Linked DNA regions of Agarilytica rhodophyticola. The protein of the gene in region 2 interacts with the protein of the main gene of each other region in a pairwise test. Links are inferred from orthologs where the notes say so. Each region holds a gene or a part of one and is shown on either strand. Other genes may lie near its edges. The genes, in order: recJ and BVC89_RS22330.

Evidence for each region.
Region 1: the proteins of BVC89_RS22330 (region 2) and recJ interact in binary tests that used the Escherichia coli proteins (3 or more experiments, as listed by UniProt). The link is inferred for Agarilytica rhodophyticola from one-to-one orthologs.

The regions. Positions count from the first base shown.
Region 1 is NZ_CP020038.1:4,606,324-4,623,010, forward strand. Bases 12,044-14,953 are described here. They hold recJ (single-stranded-DNA-specific exonuclease RecJ), read right to left. Parts: upstream 14,412-14,953; coding sequence 12,675-14,411; downstream 12,044-12,674. Other genes in these bases: BVC89_RS19255 (c-type cytochrome), read left to right, coding at 12,214-12,528; thrC (threonine synthase), read right to left, coding at 14,558-14,953. Also shown: BVC89_RS19205 (efflux RND transporter permease subunit), read right to left, coding at 1-200; BVC89_RS19210 (efflux RND transporter periplasmic adaptor subunit), read right to left, coding at 216-1,325; BVC89_RS19215 (M4 family metallopeptidase), read right to left, coding at 2,139-3,947; BVC89_RS19220 (YdaS family helix-turn-helix protein), read right to left, coding at 5,081-5,632; BVC89_RS19225 (helix-turn-helix domain-containing protein), read left to right, coding at 5,679-6,104; BVC89_RS19230 (hypothetical protein), read right to left, coding at 6,307-7,158; BVC89_RS19235 (hypothetical protein), read left to right, coding at 7,352-7,924; BVC89_RS19240 (methyl-accepting chemotaxis protein), read right to left, coding at 7,999-9,156; BVC89_RS19245 (metallophosphoesterase), read right to left, coding at 9,489-10,262; BVC89_RS19250 (2-hydroxyacid dehydrogenase), read left to right, coding at 10,512-11,441; more of thrC, read right to left, coding at 14,954-15,955; BVC89_RS19270 (homoserine dehydrogenase), read right to left, coding at 15,996-16,687. UniProt on the Escherichia coli protein: Single-stranded-DNA-specific exonuclease.
Region 2 is NZ_CP020038.1:5,372,708-5,389,460, reverse strand. What follows is about bases 5,536-8,511. They hold BVC89_RS22330 (DNA topoisomerase III), read right to left. Parts: upstream 8,006-8,511; coding sequence 6,065-8,005; downstream 5,536-6,064. Other genes in these bases: BVC89_RS22325 (S8 family serine peptidase), read right to left, coding at 8,462-8,511; BVC89_RS22335 (ABC transporter ATP-binding protein), read right to left, coding at 5,536-5,948. Outside these bases: BVC89_RS22355 (sensor histidine kinase), read right to left, coding at 1-774; BVC89_RS22350 (response regulator transcription factor), read right to left, coding at 779-1,477; BVC89_RS22345 (type 1 glutamine amidotransferase domain-containing protein), read right to left, coding at 1,524-2,651; BVC89_RS22340 (ABC transporter permease), read right to left, coding at 2,773-5,256; more of BVC89_RS22335, read right to left, coding at 5,250-5,535; more of BVC89_RS22325, read right to left, coding at 8,512-9,772; BVC89_RS22320 (hypothetical protein), read right to left, coding at 9,809-10,273; BVC89_RS22315 (hypothetical protein), read right to left, coding at 10,439-10,861; BVC89_RS22310 (hypothetical protein), read right to left, coding at 10,891-11,562; BVC89_RS22305 (RNA polymerase sigma factor), read right to left, coding at 11,665-12,240; BVC89_RS22300 (CHAT domain-containing protein), read right to left, coding at 12,230-15,541; BVC89_RS22295 (KAP family P-loop NTPase fold protein), read left to right, coding at 16,298-16,753.

The DNA.
Region 1 (16,687 bases), 760 kb from region 2 along the record:
ATAATTTCTGTAATGCGAGTTTCGACAACATTAGAAGCCGCACCAGGGTAGACCGTTTCAACACTGATCACCGAGGGGTCAATGTCGGGGTATTCCCGCAAAGGTAAACGGTTAAATGAAACGATGCCGAAAACAATGAGCAGAACCGACATCACCGAAGAAAACACGGGACGTTTGATTGATATATCCGAAAGAATCACGGTTTATACATCCCCTTACAAAGATTTTACTGCTGCACGCAGAGGCTGATCTGCCTTAGCATCATTGGGCAGCGTTTCAAATATCTGTACAGCCGAACCAGGTTTAACCTTAAAGCCACCGTGAGTGATAACACGCTCACCGGCTTGCAAGCCCTGAGTGATTTCAACTTCACCAACCCGTCGTGAAGCAACGGTAACTTCACGCTTTTCAGCGATAGGTTTGCCATCGTTATCATTAACAACAAGCACATAATTACTGCTGCCTTCAGGAATTAAAGACTCTTCGGGAATCACCAAGGCAGCGCGCTCGTTCATGGACAGATCAATGCGCATCAGCATGCCAGGCTTTAGCATATCACTATCATTAGGCAAAATAGCGCGTACAGTAATGGCTCGGGTAATGGGGTCGATTTGGTTGTTAATTCCGGCGACTTCGCCGTGAAATTCTTGATCTCGGTAAGCACGAGTAGTGGCCACTACAGGCAGGCCTTTTTTCAATAAAGGAAGAAATACTGAAGGCACAGTGAAGTCTAACTTCATGCGAGAGCTATCGGTCAGGGTGGTAATAATATCTCCAGGGCGAACAAGTGCACCTAAACTCACATTACGCAAGCCAACCACACCATCAAATGGAGCGGTGACAATACGATCTTTTAATCTCGATTGTGTTGCAATAAGACGCGCCTGTGCGGCCTCGTATTCACGGGTTCGCTGGTCAAGTAAGGATTCTGATGCGGTACCACTGTTTACCAGTAACTGAATCCGATCCAGTTGGCGGCGCGCTTCAAATGCGGTTGTTTGCGCTTCAACCAGAAGTGCACTCTCTTCAGAGCTCGTCATTTCTACCAGTAATTCATTCGCTTTCACTTCCTGTCCATCTTCAAAGTGAATAGCAGTGATGGATTCGGTCACGTTGACAGTTAGCTCTACTGTTTCATTAGCACGCAAAGTACCTAGCGCCTCAGTACGGTCACGAAAGCTGCCTTCACGCACAGTTTCGACCATGACTTTTACAGACTGGGCGAACGAAAGTTGAGAAAGGGTTAAGAATATACCCATTGCCGCAATAGTTTTAGCACATCGCATATATTTACACCGTTTTTGCATACCAATAACTCTACTCATTATCTCCACTTTTATAGCTCACACAGGGTTGTGGTTATTTTTTATCTATGCTCATGTTTCACTTCCAGTTTATACATTTTTAAACGTCGCCAAGATCATCTCTGTCTGATGGCTTAGTTCATTAATCGTATATATGGTGGAAGGATGCCGCTCTTTGGTTTCCAAAACAACGATGAATAAGGCAGCATCCTAGTGATTTGAGCTTATTTGTTCATAGCTTTAGAGGACTAGCGTTGTATCAATGAGATTTATATTCAATCTCCTGCCTAATTATAAAAGTGTATGACAGGAAACCCAAGAATAAGTTTAGAGAATATTAATAAACGTAGTACAATTTTTTGCAGTCTATACGATGAGGTTATAACAGCATAATTATATAATCTATGTATATGCCGCAGCTAACTTAACATTAACGTCGTCTACATGGCGTATTTAGCTTTTACTAGATCCCACCTCTCACAGCTTTTTAGTACTAATAATTTCTTAGCATAAACTCAGCATGTTAATCAATTGAAGCCTAGCAATAGCTGGATTTCAGATTCGATCTTTTAGCTGTTGTCGTATTTTCTAACATAATAAATTTATCTTTATTCAACCGTTAACGAGATATAAGGTAGTGGTCAATTACTTTTTATAAGTAAATCCATGAGGCGAGCAATAAATGGGATGAAAAGTAGACGAGAGTAAAAATAATCAACAGAAAAGACAAATGAGAAACGCGGTAAAAAATAACAAAGATAAGCCCCGAAAAAATCGAGGCTTATCAGCGCAAAACACTATCGATATTACTCTAGTGAACTGACTATTAATGCCTTATTGATAGGACCAATTCAGTGTAACGCCGCTGAAGCTTCGATAGGCGCGAATACCAATGTGCCAAACGGCAGCACTTGGATTATCGAGACTGCAAGTCTCCGAATTACCATTTTCATATGGTCGACAGTTATAGGAACTTTGAGTTGGCTGTGAGCCTTCTCGTACATATAAATCTGCATCTCCCGATCCACCACTAATAGTTGCTGTAAAGTTAGAGGTACCAGCAGGAATTTCTACTTCGTAGCGCAGCCAATCCCCCCTATCACCAGATAAGTTAGTCTCTGTTCCACTATTGGGATTGGGGTTTGGCCCGCCACCTAAACACCCCAGGGTTGAAACACCAACGGTATCGAAGGCAGTGGTGACGTCATTTTGTTGATAACCTAAATCTCTAGTAGCTTTTAATACGCCACAAGCACCATCGGCAAAATCAGTACTGGCATTCCAATACATTTGATTAGCTAACACAAAAATATCGAAAGCTCTGCGGGTATCCCAACCAGAGGTGTTAGCAATAAGATAAAACGCTCGATTGAATACGCCAGAACTATAATGTACATCCATTCCTGCACGATAGTCTGATGCATGACCAATAGAACGCCCATCGCGCTCAGGATCATCCATAAAACGCAAAGCACCTGGCGCTTTAAAAATATCGGCGCCGACCATCCAATCGTTTGTTCCGCGCATAAAGAATTCTGCTGCCTCACCGGCTATATCTGAAAAAGCTTCATTAATCCCACCAGACTGATTGGCATAGATCAAGTTAGAATTTTGTTCAGTAAAACCGTGGCTCACTTCATGAGCGGAAACATCAAGGCTAACAAGAGGATGAAAAGTATTACCGCCATCACCAAAAGTCATTTGTACACCATCCCAAAACGCATTTTCAAAGTTGCGTCCATAGTGCACACGCATACGAAGTTTCTGCGTTAGTGGCGCAGTGTTGTACCAATCTTTGTACATATCAAATACTACTCCGCCAAAAAAGTGTGCATCATTTAATGGAGAGTAGGCACCGTTAGTTTCACGGTTAGTATTTTCTGGACAACTAAACTGAAAGATACTGCCGCCACTCTGTGCACCTGCCATATCGATAGTATCAACATTGGCATTACTCATGCGACAGTTATTGTCCACATCCATCGCTGGAAAATCTGTACCGTAAAAATAACGCCCTGTTTTCTCATTACCACCGGGGCCTGTCGCGTCACGATGCGCTAAACCATCCCAACGTTTAAGGATTTCTCCAGAGGTCGCATCAACAAAAACAAAAGGACGAGTAGGCTCACTGCCGTATTCAACCCAATTAACAAGATAAGTTAGATGTGCCTTGTTATTCTCATCGAGATAAATCCATAATTTGGATTTTTTATGCTCAGCAGAAGATGCAGGATCAATAGCAACGATACCTTTAGTTTGTCTAACTTTTAGTTCTTGACTCATGGCCAATGATATAGCTTCATCTTCACTCATTGCTGGCTTCGTTGAAGGCAAATCAATATCTATATTTGTTACCACCTGTCCCGATACTTGCGGTAGTAGCTGTCCAGGCATAGAAGAAGAAGTTACCTTTTCGCCCCACACAGGAATGCCGCCATGGAATTGCCTTAGGCTTGTCAATACTCGACCATTGTTAAGGGTGACAGTTTTAATATTTTTAAACTGCGCTCCTTGTTGGCTAACATTTAACTGACTCAAATTTGAAGAAAACATTTCTGGGCTCGCAGGCATTTTATCCGCTGCATTTGCCCCACATGCTACGGTTAAAGCAAGAGAAGCACTTATATATTTTTTTAGATTCATAGTTAATTCCATCGTATATTTTTCGTTTAGTTAAAAACCTAATCGATTTAAAATAAATTTATTAAGCACTGATCAATCACATGCTGGCATAAATAAAATATGAGCTTGTGTTGCTTTTTTTACACCCCCACCATTCGCGGTCGCGCCACAAGTAAGAAAACCAACGACAATAGGAAGAAAAACAAACATTTTTATTAAGTTAATTTAATATGTAATCAGCACTATAATTGAGAAAATTTGATCAGATATTTAAGTTAAAAACACAACTTTTTTAAGAGATAGCTGGCCAACTCAGTTTGCAAACTTGCTATACAACGCAGAGGTAAAAGCAGCCCTCAATGAAAGCAATGCCACTTACAAAATCATCACAATAGGCAACAAGGAAAACAAAGAGAAAGAAGTGAACCAATACAGGCAAAATAAAAAACCGAAAAGCTATTAAAATGCCAAACCACACAACATTTTAATGACATAAAAAATAACTGCACGACAAGCTAGAAAAAAAACCAAAAAGCATCAAAGCTTCTTGCAAGAACCTTAAAAATATAGAAAATAAAAAACGCGGTATATTATTTATAAAATGGTAAAAAATAAGGATTTTTTTTCAATTTAAAGTAAAAAATATAATGTTCCTCTAAAACAGCCTGTCAAACCATATTAAAATATGAACAAAAAAACAAAATATTTTAACTTCTTTTTACAAAAGCAATAAGATCAAGAAAGAAACGCAAAAAAATTAGGAGAAGTGAATATTATTTTTTTGCATTAAACCGCAGCCTTAAAAAGGTATAAGTTTAAACGCAAAAAACAAGGAAAAAGCATAATAAAAAAATGACAAGCCCCACACTCTATAAAAGCCCAAAAAAACGATATTCAAGCACTTTTACTTAATATTTATTTTCACTCGACATTTATTTTCACTCGACATTTATTTTCACTCGACATTAGCAAAATTCAGTCTTCAAAAAATCACCTACAATATTGAACATTAATAAAACTAAGAAATAAAAAAATAAAGTGGCGCGCCAAAATACATGGGGCGACCACATACTTATTTATCAGCGATGTAGTTACGTTGAAAATTGGTATATTTAAACTCACTGACTAATAATTACGTCCTTGTATTATTACTCCTACATATCCGTATCATCACCGAAAACGGTATTCCTATCTATCTCCTTTTCCGAACTCTTCCCAACACTCTCCTGTTCGATAGCCCCCCTCGTAGTATTTCCTTGTCTAACAGATTCCATATCAGCAGCGCTGCTAGTAGTTAGTTTGATTTTATTAAAAGAGCGAGCATCTATATCTAAATTACTATCATTGGAATCTTTAAAATCCGTATCCTTTTTCGAATCCTGTTGCACACTTTGTTTCATGTCTTCTTTCTGTTTCGAGTCTTCTTTCTGACTCAAATCGTCTTTAGTGCTTTTTTCGGAACTATCCTTAAGTAGTTTTTCTTTTTTTGAGCGATTGTAATCAAGCAACAAAGATTCGAGTGATACATACTCACCTTTTGGTGTTCGCTTGTCCTTCACCAAGTTAAATACAGTCATGGCTCGGCTTGGTGGTAAACAACCCTGCGCTACCCATTTGCACACAGCATTGTTACTTACACCAATAGCTCTCGCTAGCCGGCTTTGGCTGCCAAATATCGATAATACTTTTCTAATTTCCCCAGTCACAAAACAAATATAAGCCTAAGGGTTATCAAAGTCAACCTATGGCTTATTGTCGTTTACATCTAAGATCGATATTATTCAACCTATGGTTGATAATAAAAGCGCCAGAGGCGATCGAATTCGTGCTGTGATACTTGAATCGGGAAAATCTCAACGTGAAGTTGCGGATTTAGTGGGTGTCACGCCACAATCTATTACTAAATGGCTCAAAACTGGAAAAATCTACGTCGACAATTTGCAAGCCTTGGCTGATGCAACGAATACTGATGTGCGATATATAATCTCTGGTAACCCTAAGTTTAAAATTGCACAGCCTGAAGCGCCTTACTACACAAAACACGACGAGTTACATGCCCTGTTAGATACATTGGATGAGCAACAGGCCCAGCAGTTAATGCTTTGCATCCGCGCCATTTTGAATAACGAGGACAGTGACTTTGAAATCAATATCTCAGTTGGCAAGAAGAAAGTTTAGCACGCCAAAAGGTTAATTTACACGACAAACAACAAATTAACTACTCGATTAAAGCGTTCGAAGAACAACAGGAAGACGTCTACCCTCTACAAAATTCGACTAAATCGATCGTTTTTTTGTTAACACTCTCACACTATTCAATTTCATCCCCAGCATCACATTTGCCATATGCTCGGTACGTTAAAGGGCATATAAAGAAGAACTAACGAGGGTGCACTTCTACAATAAGGTGACAAGCATATTTTCCGGTATCAAATATTAGACAAGGCGCCTGCTCTGATAGCTCATAATTGAGCTTATCGCAGTAAACCACAGCACTTGCTAGACCGCCGGTTTCCTGCTCAGAAAAATGATGGTGAACATGATAAGTAAATGTATTGAGAAATTCTTTAACAGCATCAATCGCCAGTTCATCCCAATCAGGTAAAGGCATCTGCATAAAGGCGCGGCCCATATGTAAACCATGATCGCTAGGCAGATTCATTAGCATACGATAGTTAAACTTTCCGATAAAATCCTGATACCAAAAAGCGCCTTTGTGTTGCATATCCTTAGCATTGGCGATCACACTTGTTAAAGCTATAGAGCCCTTACATATACGTTGATAAATTTTGGGAAATGTATCAGCCACTAGGCGAATGGTATCAGGATCTAAACTTCCACTTATAATACGCTCAAAATGGCGTTGAGATATATTACGATGTTTCTGATGCTCATCTAAATATATTGCTAGACTTTCATTATCCAAAAAACCCAACTCAACTAATATCTCACCTATATAAGGGCGGCGCTTGCTTTGTTCTTCTAGCAGCTCGTCAACTTGTGTTCTAGTCAACAACGACTCTGCAATTGCGATATCACCGAAAAAATCATCTTGTTGTCGTTGTAAGCGGTTAATATATTCTGATTGCTCTACGTCGAGTAGTTCTAGATGTATCGCAAGCTCTCCTAATAATGGCGAAATTTCTCGTTGAATAGACAGTGCTTGAAGTAGCTGATCTTGAGTAATGATCATTTTTTCAAGTAAAAACTGTCCAAAAAACTGTGTTTTCATCGCTTAACCTGTGTCATAACCTTATCTTTAGGCTGGTATATAAAGTGTAGCAATAAATACACACTTGTAATGACTAAGTCTCACGTCATAACTTTGGCCATGTTAGGAATGTAAAATATCGGTTAAAAAAAATGTATATATTGAATGCCGGGCTTGTTTGCACTAATTTATGGATTTTAACCGGATAATAATTATGAAAAAGTTAATTGTTGTATTGTGTGCCGTTGTGTTTTACGGGTGTAGTCATCAAACAGCAAAAAATAATGATTTAGCATCTGAATCTGTAATAGTAGACAGTACTAGTGAATGCGTCGGTACGACGGAGCTGGCTGAAAAATATAAGGGCAAGTTAATAGCGGCTGAAGACTCGCAACTTCTCGCCTCGTCTTTGGGTAATCCGCAAGAGGGCAAATTATGTCAAGGGCAGGTTTATCTAAGTAAGGCTCCTATAATATTATATCGCGCCTGGAATAGTACTAACCCAGGAAGCCAATTTGGACGCTGGTGGGCATTTGAAAAACCAAACGGAAAAGTCGCCAAGTATCGTGCAGACTATGAAATTTGTTATCAATGGTCACCACTAGATAAAATGTCACGCTGTACATTACAAGCTGGTATTAAAGTGGTAATAGGCAATGGACAAAGCGCAAAATGTTCCCAGTATCTCACCTACCCTGTCTCAAAAGCTCAGCAAATCTATATTGAAAGTGCTAATGAAGCGATGGTTAATTGTGAAACCTATAATGACGAGTTTAACTGGCAATAGAATCGGGTGTTTATAAAAATTCGTTGGTGATTCCTATCAAGGATTAGGGTCTGCTAACTCTGAGTTAATAGATCCTAAAACAATATATCCTCGTCCGTTTGCAGTGAATTTAGATCATCGATATCCATCTGCTTCGTTTGTTCGCTCAGTTTTAACAAATTACCAGTGAGTTTCTCACTTTCTTTTTCCATTAATTGAATCTTATCTAAAATTTCACTCTCGGGCTGATTATTAAATTTTGCATTTATCGCATCTGAGGCTGCAGCATGGAGTGCGATAAGGTATTTTTCTAAGTCAGCCCAGGAACTCATATGTCCAAAAGCTTGTTGCGATAGCGACGAATAATACCATTTCCCCATACGTGAACCTGTGTGATCTCGAATCAAGCCAATAATTTTTTCTTCGAATTGCTCATGCCCTGTTAAGGCATATATGCGAGTTTTAAAGACAAAGTGACTCAAAATTGCCGCTTGTAATACTGATTGATTCGCTGCTCTGGCAATAATATTCTGCATATCTTTTGAAATTGCAGTAATCGTTGTAACACACTCCACAACATTTTCTGTGGTACCTGAGAGTTCGGTGGATTCTTTGCTAATTGCATGGATGCCAGATTGTACTTCTTCAGTGCCTTGCGTGATATTTCGTATAAGGTCAGCAATATCATCACTGGCTTCAGTGGACTTTTTTGCCAGCGTTCTCACTTCTTCGGCGACTACAGCAAACCCTCGCCCTTCTTCTCCTGCTCTCGCGGCCTCGATAGCCGCATTAAGTGCCAATAGATTTGTCTGATCCGCAATCCCTTTGATCAAGCTGGTAAAGTTAGTAATTTGTTCAACAGCAGAATTAAGGTCGAGCAGTATCGATTGTGTTTTTGACGCCTCAACGTCGATATGCGCTAGACGGCCAGAAATATTATTGAGAATAACCCCTATCTGATGAAATACAGAGCGGCTTTCAAAAACTTTGTTTTGTTCTGTCGCTAAAGTGTCGGCATTATCTACTAAAAATTCATGAGCGGCATTAATAGAACTTGTACTACTAAACAGCAAATCTAAGCGCTTATGGGTATCATGCTCAACTTGGACAATAGTATGGAGCTTTTCCTCATCCGTATTATGGGCATTTTCAAGTTCAGCAACTTTGGCGCGAAGTTCGGCATTTTCTGCTTCGAGCTCTGCAAGCCTCTCTGTTACATCAACAGATGCAGTGCCGAATAATCGTGATAGCATAATGATAGTCTTAGATGTGTCGTTTAAAATTGAATTTAGTGCTATTCATAAGTTGGTGCTTCACGTATAGACCTCTAATATTATGAATCACTTTAATAATAATAGACGATTTGAATCTAATCTGAAGAAAGGAAAAGAATATTGTGCTGCTCGATGCTTATTAAGCATCAAAACAATGGGGATACTAGTATACTTAAGACTCTGTTTTTATTAGTTTTTTTGATTTTCACAAAGCAATTGGCACCCAATAAATCTTGGCACTGCTATTTGCATTGTAAATTGCACTCTATGCTATTCAATTTCGCTATAGCCCCAATAGCAGCCATAAAACATCAAGATACACCACACTCTTCTAGAACATCCACCAACCTTTTACGTGATATTCTCATTTCATTTGGGTAAGCAAAGGCATTATTAAGGTAGTGTATACCCTCTATTTTAAGACTGCGATTGACATGGCTATGGCCATAAATATGGATATTCGCATTTAATGCTCTAATCTGCTCATCGATGCGTTGACTCCCAAGAACAGGATAAATAAATTGTTTATCTGGCGGGATAAAACTGGGCATCACATCGATTCGAGGTAAAAAGTGAGAAAACGAAATGGTTGTTTCATTACAAGGTGTGAGGCGCTCTTTATTCTTTTCTAGAAAAAACGCTGAAACATCCATATCCGATTTTAAATCATAAGGCCACTGACAGCGTCGAAAATCCATCCAAACTTTTTTAAGATAATCACTAGGTTGACCAAAGGAGTAATCGTACCACGAGAACAGTGGCACTATGGTATAACCGTTAATAGATCGCCTTTCATCAATAACCCCCATCGATTGAGCAATGGATCTAAGAGAATAAAACTTGTCGATAGATGAACACTTTTGTTTTTGACTTACCCAGATATCATGATTGCCAGGTACAAAAAATACGTAGCGAAACTTTTTTAGGCAGTGCTCAAAACAGCGCTCGACCAAGGAGAGGTTATCAGAAATATCGCCCGCTAGTATTAAAACATCCTCGACATAGTCACTATTTGATAGCTGAACAAGCCACTGCATATTTTCATCATAATCTAGGTGTATGTCGGAAACGGACAGTATTCTCATGTATTAGAACCAATTCATATTAAACTCTTACTATCACTATGCAATACCACGAATAATTTGACAACACATGTACCGCTAGATGGCTGTTTGTGAACATTTTTCACTCAAAAAGGGGGTTAATCAGAATATTAAATCGCTATTGTTCATTAACGTGTATACAAAACCAGCGGTATAATACTTTATAGGCCTGATAAAGAGGTGTTAACGATTTATTAGTGAAATAACTTAATATGGTTTTAGAAAAATATTATGACAATACTTATCGCTTGTACCAATAAAAACCCTCAGCCTTGGCTGCAAGCTTTGCACAAAGCCGATAGTCATTTAGATATTGATGTATGGCCAAGAGAAAAAAATCCCGAAGCTGTTGAATTTGCGTTGTGCTGGAAACATCCCACAGGAATTTTACAAAATTATCCAAACTTAAAATGTGTATGTTCAATGGGAGCAGGAGTCGATCATTTACTAGAAGATAGTTTGCTACCAAAACATTTACCAATTATTCGTTTGGTAGATCCACAGTTAGCTCAGTCGATGTTTGAATATTTATCTAGCGCAGTTATGTTACACACGTGTAATTTTGCAGTATATGAAAAACAACAACAAAATTCACACTGGCAACAGCATTCAACTAGACGCTTTAATGAAACAACTATTGGCGTTATGGGTCTCGGTAAACTAGGAGAATACTGCGCAAAAAAATTTACGGATTTAGGTTTTAATGTTGTCGGCTGGTCTCGTTCAGAAAAATCTTTAGCGAATATTACTGCATATCACGGCAACGATGAGCTACCATTATTTTTAAGGCAAAGTAATATCCTTATTTGTTTATTGCCATTAACAAAAAATACTAGTGGCATTTTAAATCGAGATCTTTTTAACACACTACCTAAAAATGCTTTTTTAATAAATGTTGCCAGAGGCCAGCACTTAATTGAAAACGATTTATTGGAAGCACTGCATAACGAGCAATTGAAAGGCGCCTGTCTTGATGTTTTTAATGAAGAGCCTTTAGTTAGCGATCATCCTTTTTGGCAGCATGAAAAAATACGCATTACGCCACATTGTTCGAGCATTACCGACCCAAATTCAGTTGCATTACAGATAATTGAGAACTATCGGCTTATGAAGATGCAGCAACCACTACTTAATCAAGTAGATTTAGCTCGAGGATATTAAAAGGAATAAGTTATCACTTTATCAAGACACTTAGCTGGTAACGGACAAGGTATTTAAGAATGAAATGCAATAGCGAATAATTTTCATTATTGATTCCAATTAAAAAATTTTATTGGAATCCAACAGTAGAGTCTTGTGACATTATCACAGATGAGTGACTACAGAAAAAGTACTACAGGTAAACTATTACACGTAAAGTAATGAACAATATTATAAAAACATCGACCTAAAGAGTATTTGTTAGCAAAGCACAGAAAGCTATTGGTGTTAGTATATGTAAGTAAGCTATTATGTATTTAAAATTATGAGCATTGGCTTAAAATTTATTATCTTTAATATTTCCAGGAAAAACGCACGTATAATGCATATAACCTATAAAATGGATAACCAGGAAATGTATAGTTTGATGGTCACATGTGGATCTCAGCTATCGATAAGGTACAATATATCGCCAAAGAGTCCGTCTTTTTATATACACGGGTAAAAGTTGCGAGCAAAGCGCCAAGAAGAAATGAATAAGCAATGCAAATGATGAATGTACTAATTACAGATACAAGCTACAACAAATAGAAGACACAAAACAAATACAATTAAGAGCAAGGCGATATAACAGGCAGACTCCAATAAGAAAACAATATTGACTTATAGACCGATTCCGGCACAACTGCGATAAACCGTCTCTTTTTTGACAAAAGCTAATGGGCATCAGCATTCACAATGTATTCATAAACAAATCATTAACATTAATAAAACCCTCCCTAGGAAATAGTATATGAACTTAAAAGTATTAGTTTCAGCAATAGTTATGACAGCCCTACCCTTTGCAGCTCACGCAGCCGGCGATGCCGCGGCAGGAAAGGCAAAATCCGTTGCGTGTGCATCATGTCACGGAGCTGACGGTAAAGCTCCAATCCCAACCTACCCAAACTTGGCAGGTCAGAATCCTAAATATATTGAATTGGCATTAAAAGCATACAAAACAGGCCAGCGCACAGGTGGCCAAGCGGCAATTATGACAGGCATGGCAGCGCCATTGAGTGATGCCGATATTGCCAACTTAGCAGCGTATTACGCTTCGCTAAAATAGTGTTATACGGTGTGAGGGCCATCCCCTCACGCCCCCTTTATATCTCTACATACCTCTACACATCGATATTCTCTAGCCCTGGCCATATTGATTTAAGCATTTGATCACAGTGCGTCACTCACAACGATCATAAAGCAAGCAACCCTTCACAACGCTTCGATATAGGAAACTAATAACTGTACCTTCACATTACCGCGAAATTCATTAACGTCTAGTTGATAAGCAATACGCACTGACTTTGCAGCATTATTCGGCCAGTCATTAAGGTCGATATTAAATGCAATGGCATCCAAAACATTGCTAGAATAAGGCTCTAATGACAGCACAAGTTTTAGATGCTTTTCCCCTACGATGCGCTGTTGCACGATATAGAAGACACCATCAAAAACAGGCTCGGGAAATACCTGTCCCCAGGGGCCTGCGTTCTTAATTGCCAAAGCTAAATCGAGAGTTAATAACTGGGCTGGCAGTAACCCATCACTCATCACTACGGGCTCACCAATTTCTTCATCTAGATGATGCCCCACCACAAGATTGAAAGCCTGTTTAAATTGCTCTAGCTTCTCAGCTTTTAGTGACATACCAGCGGCCATGGCATGGCCGCCGAACTTTTCCAGTAACCCCGGGTTTAGTGCCGCCACTTCATCGAGAACATCCCGTAAGTGAATTCCAGGTATTGATCGACCAGAGCCTTTAAGCTCTCCGTTATCGGCGTCCGCAAATATAATAGTGGGACGATGCAAACGATCTTTAATTCGCGAGGCAAGAATACCGATAACACCTTGATGCCAGTCGCTCTTATACAGACACACACCGTTTGCTTGCCGTCCTAGTTCATCATCAGAAAAGCTTTGTAATAAATTTACCGCTTCTTTTTGCATGGAAGCTTCAATACTTTTACGGTCGCGATTTAAATCATCAAGTTCTTTGGCAAGATTTAGGGCTTCATATTTATTATCTGTTAGTAGACAGCGAATACCCAAAGACATATCGTCGAGGCGACCGGCAGCATTGAGACGAGGCCCAACAGCAAAGCCAAGGTCAGAGGAAGATAAACGATGCATTTCTCGACCAGCGATATTAAATAACGCTGTAATCCCCGGTATGGCCTTATTCGCACGCATACGCTGTAAACCTGTCGCCACTAGAATCCTGTTGTTATAGTCTAAAGGCACAACGTCAGCAACAGTTCCTAACGCGACGATATCAAGAAATACTGCCATATTAGGTTCTGGGATATTCTTGTCAGCAAACCAGTTTTTATCTCGCAACGCGGAGCGCAAAGCTGACATCACATAGAAAATAACGCCAACACCAGCAAGGTTTTTACTGGAGAATTCACAACCATGCTGGTTAGGATTGACGATAGCATCAGCCGACGGGGTCTCCTGCCCAGGTAAGTGATGATCAGTTACCAGAACTTTTATCCCCTTAGCTTTCGCGGCGTTAACACCAGCAATACTAGAAATACCATTGTCTACTGTAACGATAAGATCAGGTTTCATTTCCTCGGCAACAGCGACGATTTCGGGTGTTAGACCATAGCCATAAATAAAGCGGTTAGGCACCAGAAAGTCAACGTAGACAGCACCGAAAGCCTGTAGGCAACGAACAGCTAAAGCCGTACTGGTGGCACCGTCAGCGTCAAAATCGCCAACAATCAATATACGCTGATTATTTTCCAGTGCATTAACAAGTAAAGCGATGGCCTCATCAAGCCCCTTCAGCAATTTGGGGCCTTGTAAATTTTTTAGCGAATAATTGTTATGTTCACCATATATTGCCCCACGAGAAGCAAAGATATTATGCAAAATAGCATCGGTAGAATGTATTTGCTCTGTATCATTAGCAGCGTTCGAGCGACGTTTTATTACTTTTTTCATAGCACACTAACAGCGTTAATTTGAGTTAATTTTTTAGAACAGGTATGCACAATGGGTAATGAGAAATAATCTTCACAGGCTTAAAATACAAAAAACGCTCCCAAAGGAGCGTTTAAGATACAATAAGCAATTTCAAAGCAGCTCTATTAAGCACTCATATTTGCGGCAATAAAATCGTGTACAACTTTAATATCATTTTCTAAAACATCAAATTTCTCTTCACGAGAAAATAAGTCACGCATATGATGAGGTAAAGCGGGTTCTTTAGCTTGGCCGGCCTTCTTTACAGCTTCCGGGAATTTAGCCGGGTGAGCTGTGGCCAAACATATCATCGGCGTTGTCATAGAACGACGTGTTTTTCTCGCGGCTTGTAAGCCTATCGCCGTATGCGGATCGAGTAAGTATTCAGTATTTTCAAATACATCTTGAATCACACTCAGAGTCTTTTCATCACCAACGCGACAGCTGCTAAACAACTGACGAGCCTTTGACAAAGCCTCTTCTTTTAATACCATCTCACCAGATTTAAAATCTTCCATCAGTTGTTTAATGGCAGCGCCATCACGATCATAGAGTTCAAACAACATACGCTCAAAATTACTCGACACCATTATGTCCATGCTCGGTGATAATGAGTGGATCAAAGGCTTCATGGAGTGATCATTGGCACTAATGCAGCGATGTAAAATATCGTTATCATTGGTAGCAATCACGAGCTGCTCAATGGGAAGGCCCATACGTTTTGCTAAATAGCCTGCGAAAATATCGCCAAAATTTCCGGTGGGCACCGAGAAAGACACAGCTCGATGAGGTGCACCGAGAGAAATACCGGCATAAAAATAATAGACGATTTGCGCCATGATGCGCGCCCAGTTAATCGAATTAACGGCCACCAGCTGTCGGCCATCGGGCAAAAAGGATTGGTCAGCGAAGCTGGATTTCACCATTTTCTGGCAATCATCAAAATTACCTTGTAAGGCAATATTGTGGACATTTTTCTCTATTACGCTGGTCATTTGCTTGCGCTGAACATCAGACACACGGCCGTGGGGGTGCAAGATAAAAATGTCTACATTCTCACACTGGCGGCAGCCTTCGATAGCAGCAGAACCAGTATCGCCGGATGTTGCTCCCATAATGACTACTTTTTGTTGGCGCTTATCCAGAATATAGTCGAGTAAGTTTCCTAAAAATTGTAAGGCGAAATCTTTAAACGCTAAGGTAGGCCCTTGAAACAACTCCAATATCCATTCGTTGTGCCCTGTTTGAACAAGTGGCGCGATACCGTCGTGGCGGAATGTACTGTAGGACTTTTCAATAATTGCCTTTAAATCAGCCTTGGGGATTTCACCATCGACAAAAGGCGCAATAATTTTGTAGGCCAACTCTTGGTAATTTAAATTACTCCAACTGGCGATTTCGCTCTGGCTAAATTCAGGGAATTTTTCTGGCAGATACAAACCGCCATCCTCAGCAAGACCTGTGAGTATGACATCTTCAAAATTTAAACTCGGCGACTCACCACGTGTACTAATATATTTCACGGCGTACTCTTTCTGTTAACGAGAATTATTGTTTCAAAATTTATTTCAAAAGTTCCACACGTATTCGGACAATTTTACCGGCGACAGAATCTAAATCTTCAATTTTCTCAATAGCACCGATAATATCACGTTCGAGAGCACGGTTAGTTAGCAGAATAACCGAAACCAGATCCTGCCCCTCACGTGGCTCTTTTTGTATTAGTGCTTCAATACTAATACCTGCCTGACTTATGATTTGAGCAATACTTGATAAAACCCCTGGCTTATCTTCTACGGAGATTCTCAAATAATAAGAAGTTTGAGTCTCTTCTATGGGCAAAACATCGAAGCTATTTAAACACTCACTTGAAAAACCTAAATGCGGCACATTGGATTCTACCGTTTCTTTGCACAAACGGCTAACACGCACAATATCAGCGATAACAGCAGAAGCAGTCGCCTCTGAACCGGCTCCAGCGCCATAGTATAGTGTTGGGCCAACAGCATCACCTTTAACCATGATGGCATTCATAACACCATCGACACTGGCAATAATTTGGTTTTTCGGAATAAGTGTAGGATGCACTCGAAGTTCAACAGCATTATTTTCGCGACGGCGAGTAATCCCTAGATGTTTAATGCTATAGCCTAATTCATCGGCATAGTTAACATCTATAGTAGAGATCTTGCTAATACCTTCGGTGAAAACTTTGTCGAACTGTAATGGGATACCAAAGGCGATAGAAGACAAAA
Region 2 (16,753 bases):
CTGTTCGATACGCTTTTTAGTATCTACATTGGCTTGCTTGTTTTGTTGTAACTCAATTGCATTTTTGATAATAGCTAGGGGTGTGCGAAGCTCATGACTAACATCGCGAGTAAAGCACTTTTCACGTTCAAGGGCTTGTATCATACGCTGAAAAGATTGCTCCAGAGTGTGAGCCAGAATGCCTATTTCATTATTAGGAAACTGATTAGCGAATATGGCAGGTACTTGCTTAGGAGCAACACCGCCCGCCAAGTCTGCAAGCTGTCTAAGTGGTTTTGCGGTTTTTCTACCAATTAACCAGGCTATAAAGCAAGCAATAAATGTCACTATTATTGCACTTACACACAGAAATGTGATCACTCCGCCGCGAATTGGCCTCACCATGAGATCATTACTCACTTCCGCGAGCAAATAAACGTCTTTATAATCAGAAAATGTAAATAAGTGATAATGCCTACCTTCATCACCATAAAATTCAGTGCGCTTTGGTTCTGTTAGGAAATCCTCGCGCATATCATCAGGTAGCGTGGTTTTGGAAAAATGCAGTTGCATATTGGGTTGTCTTACTGCCGGCCACTGATTTCTTTGCTGGTAATAAGTTTGCAAATATTTAGCTTCTTGTCCGATATCTTTTTCAATGAAGCTATCTTCAAGGGTGTACATTAAAACAAACGATATAAGACTGTATATTAGAGATAACCCTAACGTAAACAGACAGAACTGCAAGACAATACGGCGGCTTAAACTATGATATTTAGTAGATTTTTTGGTCATAAATTTAACTTTCTTCTTTAAGCGCTAAAGTAAAACCAACACCATGTACCGTTTTTAATAGTGGAAAATCAAAGGGTTTATCTAATACAGTACGCAATTGGTAAATGTGTGAACGCAGAGCATCAGATTCGGTCGGCTCGTCATGCCACAGTTTATGACTGAGCTCTGAGCGGCTTACTATTTGAGGATAAGCCTCTGCTAATATTCTTAAGATTTTAAAACCCATGGCACTGAGCTCAAGCTGTTGTCCCTCGCGCATGGCAACTCGTTTTTTCTTATCTAATTTTAGGCCGCCAATTTCTAAGATACTTTTACTATCAATTAGATGACGTCTGGAGAGGGCTAAACAGCGTACTTCGAGTTCTTGTAGGGAAAAAGGCTTGGTTAAGTAGTCATCTGTGCCTGTTTGAAAGCCGGATACCTTGTCATCGATACTATCTCTTGCAGTTAGCATTAAGATGGGAATATGACGATCTGCATTTTCTCTGATGTGTCTGCAGACTTCTAATCCATCCATATTAGGTAAATTCAGATCAAGAATAATCAGGTCATAGTAATGTTGAAGTGCCAGATCTAATCCCTGTTTACCTTGAGTAGCAAAATCAACCACATGGTTTTTTTGCTCCATAAATTCGGCAATGTTTTTGGCGATATCCAAATGATCTTCAATTAGTAACATCTGCAGTGCATTAGATCTTGGCATAGCTACTTTTCTCTCTATTACTTTTTCCTATTATTGCTTCTTGAGATTATAAAACCAAACTTTTTAACATATCCAAAGCTGGTTGAAAGCCTGGTTTGTTAGCTAACAATTGGTTAAGTGTTGCAATGGCCGCTTGCTTATCACCAAGTTTATGCTGAGTTTTGGCAATTTGCATATCTAATGTGGGATTATTAATCGTTTCTTTTGCTAGACTCATCAAAGTTAACGCATGCCTGAGATTTTGTTCGTTATTAGTGGTTTTTAGGTAATAAAAACCATACATACCGGCCATTGCAATGTGATATTTTTCTTGGTTTGAGGACATAATCTGTGCTGCCTGTGTATCCCCTTGCAATATTTTGGCAACCATAGCTAGGGTTTGGTCGTCTTTATATTGCGGCATTGTTTGTACTTTAAAACCTAGAGATTTCACTAGTTCGACAGCTACCGCCACAGTGGATGAGGGGTTTTGCCCAGTAATCAAACGTTTATCGACTGCAACATGGCTTAACATAATATCATTGGCTTGAAATTTACCACCACGTTCAACAAGTTTGTCCTCAAGCATGAAGTTAAATTCTTTTATCCATTTTTTACCGAATAGCTTTTCCTCTTTATTAGTAAAACCATTCACCGCTTTATTGGCGATTAAATAGCTTCCATCAGCTAGTTGCACATCCACAAGCGCAGCAGGACCGTGACATACTGCTGCAACAGTGCCTTTTTGTTGATAGACATCGGCAATAACTTGCTGCAGTGCTCCGTCTTTTGGTAGATCAAACATAGCACCTTTTCCTCCAACGATAAATATACCGTCATAGAGACTTGCATCTATCTGCTTAGTGGTAATACTGTTATTGAGTTTTCTCATTATCGTCTTATCAGCTAACACTTTTGCATTGTAGGGTTTACTTGGATCATATTTATCTGCCTCCACTGACCCTCCTTTGGGGCTAGCCACATCTACCGTTATACCATGCTGTTTAAAGATTAAATAAGCTTTGGAAAATTCATCAAACTCATAACCAGGAGCTGTTTCACCTTTATTTTCACCGTGGCTGCTCACTACCATCAGTATTTTAGAGCTGGCTGATTTGGCTGTCACTTGTGTAGATGTAAACAGTAGAATAAGAATCGAAAAAAGTTGTATAAATAAAGACTTATGCTGATTCATAGTTGTTCTCTTGTAAATTGGCGACTACTTATGTAGTCGCTATTAAGTTGATAGTTACTGAGCTAATAGCTTGACAATCTAGGTGTGAAATAGATGTGAAATACACTATTAAAATTGTCGGTTATGATTCAGTCATTAATTCCCGGATAGAACTAGATAAGCTGTGTTTACTGGCATGTATTCCAAGGGATGTGACAGTGACTAGAATGATTGCTAATGTGGCCAGCAACCATAAGAAACTGGGTTGATAGTTTAGCGAAAACTGTGACTGATAAATCAGAAGTCCAGCGATATAAGTACCAACAATTGCGCCAAAAGCTGCAATTGTGGCTGTGATTATCCATTCAATTATATTGAGCTTGAAACAGGCTTTTTTATCAAAACCAAAGCTCATAATAATACTATTTTTTTGTTTTTCTTTTGTGCCAAGAGACTGGATAGAAGCGAGCATTACTATCAAAGCCAAAGCGATGATCAACAGTGAAAAGCCGGAGATAGCCTTGGTTATCATTGCTAAGATATTGTCAAACCTAGCTGTCATTTCCTTAAGTGAGATCATGCGTAAAGACGGATGTTTTTGCCATAGTGCAGTTAATAGTGAGAACTGCTCGGTGCTTAGCTCTAAGCTCGCTATATTGTACTGAGGTGCCCGCATATTTGCTAATGCTGTTGTTGGTATTTGTACCCAAAAAGTAATCGATCCGGCGCCAGGCTTATAGGCGTGAGTGGCAACTATACTAAAACGAATACTTTGCTCGCCAATATAAAAAGTCAGTTGATCACCTAATTTTAATCTTAGGTCAGTCATCACCTCCTGTTCTATAGAAATTTGTTGCCAGTTTTTATCCGTAGCTGTCCACCATCGCCCCTCTAGAAGTTTGTTGTTGGCAGGCAAACTATCCGTCCAGTGTAGGCGAATAGAACTTTTAAACGTTGATAGGCTATCACTAGGTTTATCACTAAAGTCATCTAGATGTTGATCGTTCACATGAGTTAACTTAGCATAAACATAGGGTTTGTTTTGACGAATTGGAATGTTGTGGCTTTTTGTCCAAGATAAGATATCATGCATTTGTTGTTGGTTTGCTTGAGATACCAACAAATTTCCATCGTGTTGCCGCGAATAATTTTGCATCGTTTCACCCAGGTCTTTTAGTAGCATAAGAGTAAATAACAATAAAAATGCACATAGACCAAGCCCTAGAATTTGCGTACTTTTGCTAACTAAGCGCTGTTTCATCATAAACAAGGTAAAAGGTAAAAGACCGGAAAAGTTTTGGGTAAACTTTTCACCTAAGGTTAAGATTAACCAGCTAATAATTAAGATAAGTAGTACACTAGTTATTGTGCAGGTCATTACCATAGAGGTGAGCAACGCGTTATCTGAGTAAACAAATGCCACGGCCATGAGTACCGACAATGCACTCGCTGTTCCAAACCAGTAACTAAGAGAATACTTATTGTTGTAAGCCAGCAGCCTAACTGAAGACTGTTTCAAGCTAATCCAAACTGGTGCTTGAAAAATAATAAAGATCATAGCAATAGCTGACCCCGATTGGAGTGCTAACCCCATATGCCACTGCCATGATAAGCCTACAAATGTGTCGCTTAGCCAATGAATAATTAGCCAATGGCAGGTGGCGGAAACAAGCACTACTATGGGTAGTAATAACACCAGCCGTAAAATCCATTTGAAGGCAGAAACTTGCCAGATCGTTGATCTTTTTGCCCCTAAACTTATACAAATAGATGAAAAATACTGCTCTTTATGTATCTGCACATGAGAGAGTTGCTCAACGGCAACGGCAGCCATAAAAAATAAAATAATGGAGGCTAAACCGATAAAATTTTCGCTACGTTGCCAAAATAATGCTAACGGGTGTGCTCCTTGTTTATGATAAGTTTGGGCGGCAGGTAAGCTCTGTTTTTGCCAAGTTACAATTTTTTTAATCTGCGTCGAATCAGCCCCTATTAGATAGCGATGTTCAATTAAATCATTTGGAAAGCCTAGCCTTCTTAAATCTTGTTTGTTGATCATAGCACGCATGTCTACACTGTGACCTTCCATTAAACGATCAGGTTCGTGTAATAGAATACGCGCAACTGTGAAATACTCATTTGCTAATTTAATATTGGTTCCTACTTGCAGAGACAAACTGGTAAGTAAGCGCGAATCCAACCAAATTTCTCCAGGTTTCGGTCCCGCCGAACTTGGTTGTGGGGTATCACCTAAAGCAGATGCTATTTTTAATTTCCCTTGCAGTGGGTAGTTGTTGTCGACGGCTTTGAGCTTAGCTCTTTGCCATTTGTCAGCATGGGTGAGTGTGGTGTTGATGTTTTGGGTTGATATCAATTTTTGAGATATGTTATTGAGCTCAGCATGCTGTTTTTTGGTAAGCGCATGTTTGTGAATTAATACTACGTCTGCACCTAAGAGATTTTCTAAGTTGTTACTTAGAAAATTCTGGATACTTTGGCTAGTTTGGCTCAACGTAATGACGAATACCATCAAGATGGCTTGAGTCCAACGCAAAACCTGATGATGAGTATAGTGTTTTTCTTGGTGATAAAACTGCCATGCCAGTTGTAGGTTTCTAGTTAACATGCACACACCCCAAGTGGTTCTTGTATAGTGTGATCACAGCGACCATTTTTCAAATAAAACTGGTGTTGTGCACGTGCCGCTAGAGTATTACTGTGCGTGACAAGTATCAGTCCAGCCCCTTTTTCTTGGCAACACGAAAGTAAAATATCCGCAATATCATCAGCACTTTTTGCGTCTAGATTACCTGTAGGTTCATCGGCAAAAATAAACTTAGGGTCAAAGATCAATGCCCTGGCGATGGCCACTCTTTGTTGCTCTCCACCACTTAACTGTTGTGGTTTGTGGCTAAGCCGCTCGCCCAAACCCACTCGTCTCAACCATCCCTCGGCTTTAGTTTCTGCCCCTTTATATCCACGTAATTTGAGTGGCAGGGCGACATTATGTATGGCGGATAGTTCAGGAAGAAGGTGGAACTGCTGGAATATAAACCCTATATCTTCTCGTAGCTCTTGGAAAGTGCTGATCTGGTTGTTCTTAATATATTGGCTATGCCCATGACTAGCCTGCTCTAAACCAGCCATGAGCATTAATAATGTGGATTTTCCTGAACCAGAAGGGCCTGTGATAGCGTAGGACTGACCTTGGATGACGGATAGGCTTAAATTATCGAACAACTGAACCTTAGTGTTATTAGTGCTAAACCAATGACTGATATTACTTAAATCTATTCGAGTGGACTGTAATTGCGACATAACGGATACTCATTAAATATTAGGTATCGTCAGGCTATCCAGTGGCTTGTGAAATAGATGTGAAAAAGTAGAAGGTAAAAATAGAAGTGACGAAGTAATACAGTAGATAAAGAGATTTATTTAGAAATACGTCGCCTTGACTTGTTTGCTGATGACTTTCTCTTAAATTTAACGGGTGAGCCTTTTCCTGCTAATCCATCAAAACGTACATGGCCGACTTCACCAATCAGCCCGCTAAGAGTTTTTATCATTGGTGTCATAAAATTCTCATAACGCAGCTCTCGTTGGCTGATACCTTCAAGCTGAGATTCCCACTGAGCTGTCATATCCGGCGCGGCGACACATTCAGGGAGGGTCTGAATAAGCTGCCTACCAATGTCGGTTGATCGGATCTCTTTTCCGTGACGTGTTAGAAAGCTACGCTTAAATAACAACTCAATGATCCCTGCTCTTGTAGCTTCCGTACCTATACCGTCGGTGTCGCGGAGGATCTTACGAATCTCTGGGTCGGTCACATAACGGGATATACCGGTCATTGCAGATAATAATGACGCATCATTGAAGCGTTTTGGTGGTGTTGTGTTTTTATCAAGTATGCATGCATCAGTGCAGGTGACCGAATCTCCAATTTTTAATGTTGGCATTTTATCTTTCGAAAAATCGTTGTCTTCTTTTTCACTTTCCTTGTTTTTGGGGTTTTTAAGTAAAGCAATTTTCCAGCCTTCAGCGATCACTTCTTTCCGTTTGGCGATAAAAAGACCGCCCTCGATAATTGAATTCACCTGTATTTGTCGATAGTCAAAGCTAGGTAAAAATTGCATAAGGTATTGTCTTGATACGAGGTTGTATAGCTTCGATTCTGTTGCAGATAAAGCCGTAGAAGATTTTTTTTTGGTTGGAATAATAGCGTGATGGGCGTCTACCTTTTTATCATTCCAGGCCTTTGACTTCTTGTGTGTATCGGTAGCACCGGCAATATTAGTTAAATTATTATCAACAGAAGATATGGCCGAAATAACTTGGCTCGCTTCATTAAAATGATCTGCAGGAAGGTAGCGATTATCAGACCTTGGGTAAGTAATTAATTTGTGTTTCTCATAAAGACTTTGACAGGTATCCAGCACCTGTTTTGCACTAAGACCAAATAATTTTGCCGCATCTATTTGCAACGCTGAAAGGTTGTAGGGTAGGGGCGGCGCTTGTTTTTTTGGCTTATTAGAAAAACTATCAATACGACCCGTTTTATTTTTTACCCGAGATGCAACATTTTCAACAAGCTTACGAGATAAGACTCGATTCTCTTCATCCATATAGGGTTGACAGGCTTCGCTGGGTTTCCATTTTGCTTTGAATGCAAAGCCTTGTTCCGTCTTTAGGTTCACTTCTAATTCGTAAAAGGGTTTAGATATGAAATTTTCGATCTCTAAATCACGTTTAACCACTAAGCCCAAAAGAGGAGTTTGAACACGGCCTATAGATAGTACTCCTTTAAACCCAGATTTTTGCCCTTGCACTGTACATAGGCGAGTCATGTTTATTCCATATAACCAGTCTGCTCGCGCTCGTGCTAAAGCTGATGTCGCTAGCGGAATAAAGTCAGTATTACTTCGAAGGTTTGCCAAAGACTTTTTAACCGATGAAGGATTTAAATCGCTAATGAGGCAGCGCTGTGTGGAAGCGATTTTTGCTTTAGAGACACCACAAAAGTTAATGACCTCATCGATCAAAAGTTGACCTTCACGATCGGGGTCTCCCACATTTACCAATACTTTCGCCTGTTTTATGAGCTTTTTTAAGACACTAAATTGCTTTTTTGTTTTGGGCTTAACTTCAAGTTTCCACTGAGATGGTACAATAGGCAAGTGAGCGATATCCCACTTTTTATACAACGGATCGTAGGCTTCGGGCTGGGCTTGTTCTAATAAGTGCCCTATACACCAACTGACGATATCACCGTTACCCAGTTTAATAAAGCCTTCGCCTTTTTGATGTGGCTTGGGCAAGACATCCGCCACAGCACGTGCAAGGCTGGGCTTCTCGGCAATATAGAGAATCATAAATAAACGTTAGCTATGTTATTAATCCTGTTATTATATACAGTATAGCAAAGGTGGCAATTGGAATTGTCTATACCCACTCTGGGTTTGTTGCTGTACAACTGTCGGTGGGTAGGTGCCTTTGGCGTTATTTGAATATAATCGTTGGCTCTCTCGATTGCTCTTTCAATCAAGTGTGTGACAATGTGTGCTCGGAGATAGAGTTTAGTAACTTTGTGTTTGTAGTGATTGCTTACTATGGCCTTCGGCACTAGGCTAGAACAACTTAAGTAAGTGCAAACATAGATAGATGTGTTATCAGAGTATTTATGTTTCTTTGTATTAGGCTGCTAGAAGTACTCGACGGTAAAGCTATCGGCCACTTTTTTCGGGCCGAATGATTTTAAAGGTGTATCAATAATATTATGAGAAAAAGGCCGAGCAGTTAACTCGGCAATTTTTAACAAATTGATCGTTTTAATAACCAAACACCGCTTTTTGGCAGTTTAAAAGACCTGCGCCATACTTTACTGTTGCTCCTAAAGGCGTGGCTGTATTCTTTAGGTGCTGGCGGATTTGCCGAGGTGTCCAGGTGGGGTGCATTTGCTTTACTAGAGCGGCCGCGGCGGCAACCATGGGGCAGGCGGCGCTGGTGTATGATATAGGTTCTTTACGGCTATGAGGTGCGGTAGAGCATATGTTTAAGCCAGGCGCACTTATTTCCACTGCTTGACTTTCTTGTAGGCTCGATGGGCCCCAAGATGCTGCTTCTAATTTCCTGTTGTGGTAATCAACAGCAGTGACAGCCATAACTGAAGGACAGCGAGCCGGCTCGCCGACACCATCTTCGCCATCATTGCCCGCAGCTGCAACGATGATACATCCTTCATCCTCCAGTTTCTTCGCTGCTGCTTGGTAAGCTGCACTGTATTGAGCATTTTTGTGGCAAGGCTTTTCAGTGAGGCTCATGGAAATTACATCTATTTTTTTTTCTAAGCACCATAGCATACCTGCTATAATCCGTGATTTTATTCCTTGTTTTTCGCTATCGAGTACTTTAACCGCGTAGAGCTCTACTTCCGGTGCAATCCCATAAGTATGTATGCCATTATGTAGTGCCGCGATAATACCTGCGCACTGTGTTCCATGTTTATCATCATCGTGCCATGGCAGAGAATGTGCCAATGTGTTGTTATGATAGGAAACAAAGTTTACTCCTTCTTGCACAGATAAATCATTGTGTAAGCCATCTATACCTGTATCCAACACCGCTAACTTAACATTTCTTCCTTTTGTTCTCCGCCAGGCTTTAGTTGCTTTTATCCTATCTAAATGCTCAAACTTATACTTCTTTTTTTTCTTTTTGGACAATGAGTGGTTATGAGTATCTTTGGATCGAAAATCTAGCAATTTATTTACAGTTACGTCACTACCAATATCTCGTAGGGCCTGGATATAGCCGTCGTCGTACAGATCTGATTTAAACTTACCTATACTAGAAACTTCTTCCCCTGCATCTTGCAAAAAGCATTCAGAATCAGCTTCAATGCTAATACCTTGTTCTTTTTCTAATTTTTCCCGCTGTTGATCGCTCAACTGTGTAACATATGCATTGATATCTTTAAACTCTAGAATATCATTGTCTTTAACCAAAGATTCGGGATCTCGTATATCCTCTTTTGCATAAATTTCTATCGCATCTTTGGTCGGTTTACCACCAGGGTTAATTATTTTCTTTTGTTTATTTGTAATCGGGTGTTCAAAAGTAATAATAAAAGCATCTTTCATCTCTTTTCCCTCTTGTTTTATTTATAGTAATAATTATTAAAATTCATAGCCTCCACCCGTACCACACGACTGGTCAGATCCTTTTCTCTGAATATCTTTAAATACAAAGAAAACCCCATATTTATTATTATTAGAAATATCTTTATACTGATAAAAAATGTCTACTTCCCATTTAAGAGGTTCGCCCAGGCCATCTTGAAGATAGGCATTAAAATGAATATGTTTCATATAATTTCCTACTTCGACTGGAGGTCGGTATGTGTCGGGGTAAATATTTAGTTGGCAGGGGAGGGAATCAAATGGTTTTATGATATTTATAGTAGGTGGTTTCCTCCCAGATTCATCAAGAAAAATACATTCCATAGTATCATTTTGGATGCACCATGGTAGTTGTTGGTAGTGCACATAAAAATTACTATATTTAACTTCCCATTTAAATGTTCTCGTACTATCAGTAAATTCGCCTGAACCAGTGCGAGTATTATTCTCGTGATTTTCCATTACTATCTCCAATATTTTTGAGTTAAGTTGTCAGAGCTACCTTTAATGTAAGAAAGAGTAATTCTGATAACTTAGTAGTGTTTAGCGAACAAAACTTATCTCAGGAGGAAAAAAATATTATGGAAGTTTTAAATGAACTGTTAGATATTCAATAAATAAGAAAAATTATTCATATCCACCACCGCTTCCGCTGCTGTGATTTAGTGTGCAGTGCTTGTCATTCTTAGGGACAACCGCTTTAAAAGAAAAGATAATGTGGAGTTTTGTTGGGTGAACCTCATCCTTTGGATGCTTGCTTTGCTTTATAACTTCTACACACCACATGTCGCACTTGCCTATCATTGCCTCGAATGTGATTAACTCAAAATGTTCGCTAATATGAGTAATACACGGAGTACTCATATAATCCCATACTAGTGGTTCTCTATTGGAAGTGGGTCTTGAGATTGTCAATTTATAATTACCATCATTATTGATGAATAATTTTAAAATATCATTTTTTTGAAACCATCTAGATAGCGGGCAACCGGCTATTATCTCAAAATTTGAGTCTTCTATAATGCAAGTAAATAATTCTTGATTTTCCATTTGCTTGGTCTCATTATATATTATAAGTTCTAACCGTGCTTAATTTTAAAGCTTGCTTGATCTATAATGTGATTATCCTCTGTTCTCTTAAGAATATAGCGGTAATTACCTCCCTTAAAAAAACTCTTCTCTACATTCACATAAATAACCAAAGCTGAATTTGGTGTTAGCTGTTTTCCTTGCCATAAAAGAGTATTACTCTGATTATAAATACTAAGCGTGTATGTCTGTGGTGATCCTAAAGTAGAAGGGGCTTGAAATCCCAAAACTAGGTTTTCAGTTGATGAGTCTAGGAGAATGTTTTCTGTGGATGAGCCGTTCCCATTTCTTGTTACATTAGTACCAAGCACGTATACAGCAGTACCGACACTCGGTTGTGTATCGGTTTGTATAGTCATTAGTGGTATTAATATAATGGTTGCGGCAATTGCACCCCAGGCGGTTTGAGGAACGGTTATATACTTAAGGAAGCTAAAAGATTGTGATTGTTTTGTATTTTTTTCTTGTATTTCGCTTTCTTGTATTTGCTGTAAACCCTCGAGCAAGCTATCAGCCAATTCAACTTGTTCTAATAATTCTGGGTTTTCCATACACTCTACTTGAAAATTGAAAACATCTTCTTCGCACATTTTTCCTCGTACATAGTCATCAACTCGTGGGTCGACGGTGACGGTAGATGAAGTATTAATATCTACTTGCATAGATGCCTCCGGAGTAATTCTTACTGCCGTTAGTAATAAGTGTTATTGTCTTTATCATTATCTCACTATGTGTGAGGTTTCTTTCCATTAATAAAGATGCTTTCATGGAAAATCCTCATATTGTTCTTCTATAAACTTCTTTAAGCGTTGTTTTGCCCTAAATAACACTCGGTTAAAATGTAAGTCTGACAATTCTAAAGCAAGACATATCTCACCCTTATCCTGCTCTTGTAAATAGTAACGTGTGAGTATCTCCCGGTCTCGATCGGTAGCTAACTCTTGTAGTACACGCCTTACTAATTTACCTTTGCGTTCTCGCTCATAGTTGTTGCTAGGGCCTGTGTCTTCATCGTCAGTCTGTTCAATCTCGTTATTATTCTTGCTACTCTCATTTCGACGAAAGTGCATAATCATTTGATTATTGCCTGTCTGCAAGATAAATGCAGCGAGCTTATCTGGTTGACGAACTGAACCATCGCGAACCTTTTCGATCACTATCCGCCACGTTTCTTGGCATATATCATCCGCTATTGCAGTATCACCATTGGCCTTGCGCCTTAATGCATACATCAGTCCTCGCTGATAGCGCTGTATCATATGTTTTTCAGCAAGCATATCTCCCTGCTGAATACGGCTAACCAAATCACTCGCTACTGCTGGTTCAGGATTAGAACTCACGCCAATGTTCTCCGTTGCCAAGAAATAAAAAACCTGCCCAATAATACGGGTGGCTCCATTTTGATATTTTACTTAGGTTTAAACGCGCCTGTTGTAATGCTTTAGCTGGTGTATATTTATTGATAAATAATTGTCGGTAGAAATCTTCCATTAAAAAAGCTGTGGCCTCATCTTCCACTGGCCAAATAGAGGCAATAACTCGTTTTCCTCCGGCTTTGAAAAACGCACGAGACAAGCCAAGAGGGCCTTCTCCCGAGAGCGTCTTTCCTGATGCAGTGTCGCAACCACTTAATACTACTAGCTCGGCATTAATATGCCATTGGGAAATATCCTGAACTGTTAGATCTTTACCTGTTAGTGTATGCTCTTGTTGAGGGTTTGGTGCTAAAGAGATAGCCGATAATGAAGGATAGTCCCAGTTAACCAAGGCGTGAGTTGCAAAATGTAATATTTCATATTGCTCTAAAGCAGTATCATATATTGCTCGTTTATTTGCCTTATTGCCAACTAAGGCATCAATATCGCCATATTTTTGCCAAAATTTGGCTATCGTGTTTACCTCTTTTTGCACATATGGTAGTGGTCGAAGTTCAGCGTTACGAGTTATTGAGTGCCCGTTTTCAAACAAGGGTTCCACTTTAATTTGGTGTGGGTTAGCAACTAATAATAGTGTACCTGTTTTATAGTCAACAGGAGTTTCCCTTTGCAACTGTTGTTGCGTTGCGATGGAGACGCCATAGGTAATAGTGTTATTGACTAGCAATGGTATCTGGGTTTTGGGGTTATATAGCGCGGAAAAAGGGACTTTATGTAATGGGCCGTCAGGGATAATTAATAGCTCATTGTAATTCTTAAGGTCTTCTGCGATATCTCCTAGGATAATTTGGCTCAAGTTTTGGCGTTGTTGGTGTTGTTGTTGCCAAACTTTATTGCTTAGTTTTGTTGTGGGTAAAATCGCTAATTCTTCTAGTAATGATTTAATATGATGATTCAGTTCAGATTCAGGAGGTAATCTGACTTCTTTTAATTGCTCCTTGCTCATTAACCATAGTATGGACTGTTGTTCCGTAGTGAAAAAGTAGATAATAGCTTTTTGCAGCGGTAAATTTTCTCTGTAATCTTTTAAGTCTGCGGTATCAATTGCTGTTAATACAGAGTTTTCTGATGATGATTTTTTTTCCAGAAATTCTCTAAAGCTTTCCTCTATTAATCGCTCTTCCTCCTCATTAAATGTATAAATATTTTGCGATATGTTTGGTGTGGTAGCTTTCTGAGTTCTTTTTGGGAAATTACCGTTATCCCTGTTGAGTAAATTACTTTCTAATAAATTCTCATATAATGTTCTTGCTTTAAATGACTCTGCACTTATTAAACCCATTTGTGGCTGATAATGACTTTCTTGCGAGGTGTCTAAGTACAGCATTGTTTTCAATTCATAGTAGGTCTTTTGTAAAGCAAAGTATTGTTGACGTAGGTCGTCTCGTAATAGTGTACTTCGGATGTTCTCTATAGTTGTTATGGCGCGATTTATATATGCTAAAACTTCATTTCTTGGAGATTTTAATTTGAGTGAGGCTTGTGCGGCAAGATAGTTTGAATGTGTATAGGAAAGGTCGTCTCTGTTTTCTTCTTGGTGGCTTAGGACTTTTTGCAATATATCCAAAGCTTTTTCACTTTGGCCTAAAGCGATATATATTTCTGCGAGTTGGGCAAGATTTCTGTCAATATAAAACTTGTCTTTACTTGTTTTAGCTAGATTGAGTATGTTTATTTGGCTGTCAAGCGCTTGCGTATATTTTTTCTGTTTAATATATGAAGAAACTTCTGCCGTGTAGAGGTTTAATTTATGTTGATCCGTTGTTTTTTCATGTGGGAATTCCAATGCGCGTGAAAAGTGAAAATGGGATTTTTGGTAATCACCTAGTTTGGAGTATAATTTTCCTAGGTTAAGTGATACTGTAATTAGATCACCTTCTGCTTGAACATTTTGATAAAGCTTACGTGTTTTTTGATAAAGTTCTAAGCTTTCCTCAAGCCGGCCAAGTTCCATATTGATACGTGCTTGTGCTGCCAGTATATGTCCTTGCCAATGAATAGTATTTAATGTTATTGCAATTTTATTTGCTTTTTTTAGAAGTTCCAATGCATAGAAATAACGGCCACGTATGGCATTTACAACTGCCATGTAATAGAGTGTCCGCATTCTAAAACCGCCATGGTCATCACGCGCGGCAAGGGTATAAGCTTGTCGATGGTATTGGCTGGCAAGTTGTAATTCATTTTTTCGACGAGCGAGTAAACCCATAGTATTAAGAACAGCTGCCTGCTGCTGGGTATCTTTGGCATTCTTAAAATATTCAAGCGAACGTTTTAAATGCTCTAATGACTTTTGGTATTGACTACGCTGAGTCGTTAGTTGCCCTAACTGATGATGGATGTATCCTAGTAAGTAGTTTTTTTGCCATTGTATTAAATCTGGATTTTTCTTTGCGTAGTATAGAGAATGTTGAAAGTGTTCCTGTGCTTTATTGTAGCGCCCCTGTGTATATTCGTCGCGCCCTAAATGAATATATGCGATGGCCGCTGCGTAGTAATCCTTATCATCTACCGCGATTGAGATGATTTCTGAGAATAAATCAGGCCTTTTTTCATGAATACTTAAGCCGCTTGCGGAGTCGCCTGCAAGGAAGTACGTATTTTTTAACTCCTCTCGATCTTTTATTTTGAGCCATTGCTCAATCGCTTTTTCATAATAAAATAGAGATTTCTTAAACGCGTCTTCGAGTAATTCTTTCTGATAACGAAATGCCTTTTCAAGGTGTTGTTCTGCTATGAGACGCTCGGGCTGGTCGACACTAGAATATATATTAGTAGCAATGTTTAATTCGCCTTTGATATTGCCGTCCCCAGCTCCTATTCCATGAATAACAATACGACATTGTTTACATTTATGGCTATTTATAAGTAAACGTTGCCTCCTGTAGAGGTCTTTAAATTGTCCCTCTGCTAGTATTTTTTTTTGTGGTGATTGTACCAGAATTTTCACTTCAATAGCATAAGAATTCAATAATAATACTAGGAACTGATTTGGTTCAAGAGTGATTGGGATGACGAGTGTCTGTTGGGAGTTAAACGGGATTGCTGAATTTAGTTTACTAAGTTCAATGACTTTTTCGATAGCTTCATTTTTATCTCTATTTTTTTCTGCAGAAGCGTAACTACATAGTGCCAGACTAATTCCCAAAAGAACATGCAGAACGACTAGTAATGGTTGGTAATTATTTTTAAAAAATAAACGCATTTCATCACTATGCCTAAAACGTTTTTCTTATCTTGGAACCTCGTCATAGACTATGAGAGCTACTAGTCTATCAGCACCACTACTTTGCCAACACTGCTACAGTATCATGCTGCACAAAGCCAGTCGGCAATGTAGATAAGAAAGAACAGACGGTCAATTTTTTGATTATAGTGTGGTTGTTTTTTCATAAATATGGCAGACGTCTCTTATATATTAATCTGGTCTGAGTCAATCTGCTTTTCATCAATCCAACTTTAAACAATCCACTTTAATCAATCCTTAGCTAATTGATCCACCAGCCAATATACATAAATAATCTATACCAACTATAGATCTTATATTGCCAGTAGATTTTTATTATAGCCTTACTGCTTTATCCAGCGATGGTTAATTCTAACGACCATATCTTTTCTTTGTCTAGTTATGAATAATGATTTTGATGTCAAAAGTATAGGCGTTTGCTTTCTATATTTCGATACTTCATATAACGTGCTGAGTTATAGGGATATTACAATTTTAATGCATATAAAATCACATACCTTAGTTCTACTATTGCCGTTTTTAGTAGGGTGACCCATTTAAAGGTTTCGTTGGTAATAGTTGTTGAAATAGAATGGTGTTTTAAATCGTGCCAATTTTCCATTGCTGTTAAAAAGTTCTGTAAGCTGCAATTTCATGGTATTTAAAAAGATAACTTTACATAAGTAATAAAGCTTTGAGACTATTGCGCCAAAATTAATAGTAAGGTGCTTTATTGTGGATCAACCTGTATTTTCTGAGCAAATCAAGCGTTTGATAACGGATATATCAAAAAAAGACAGTGCCGGATTGGTTCTCTTTGCTGCGCGTTGTGCTCTGAGAGTGTTTCCTCTTGTGGTTGTTAATGACACCAACTTTTCATACTGGTCAGAAGGACAGCGTGCGTTCAATCTTCTGTCTACTTGGCGAGCAGCAATTGCTAATATAGTGGACTTTCCGTATGACCCTCGATTTCTACATGAATACGCCTCTAATGCATTTTTATCAGCCAACTATGCTTCTGATCATAGTTATACATATCTCGCTTATAAAGCTATTGCCCATGCGAGTATGGCTTTTTACGCCTATGCCACAGAAGATAAATACCTAACAAACCTGATCGGCTCTTCATTAGCTGCCTCAGAGAGTGCAATTGCTGCTTGTCGTGTTTTAGAGAGTTTAAGCAAAAATGAA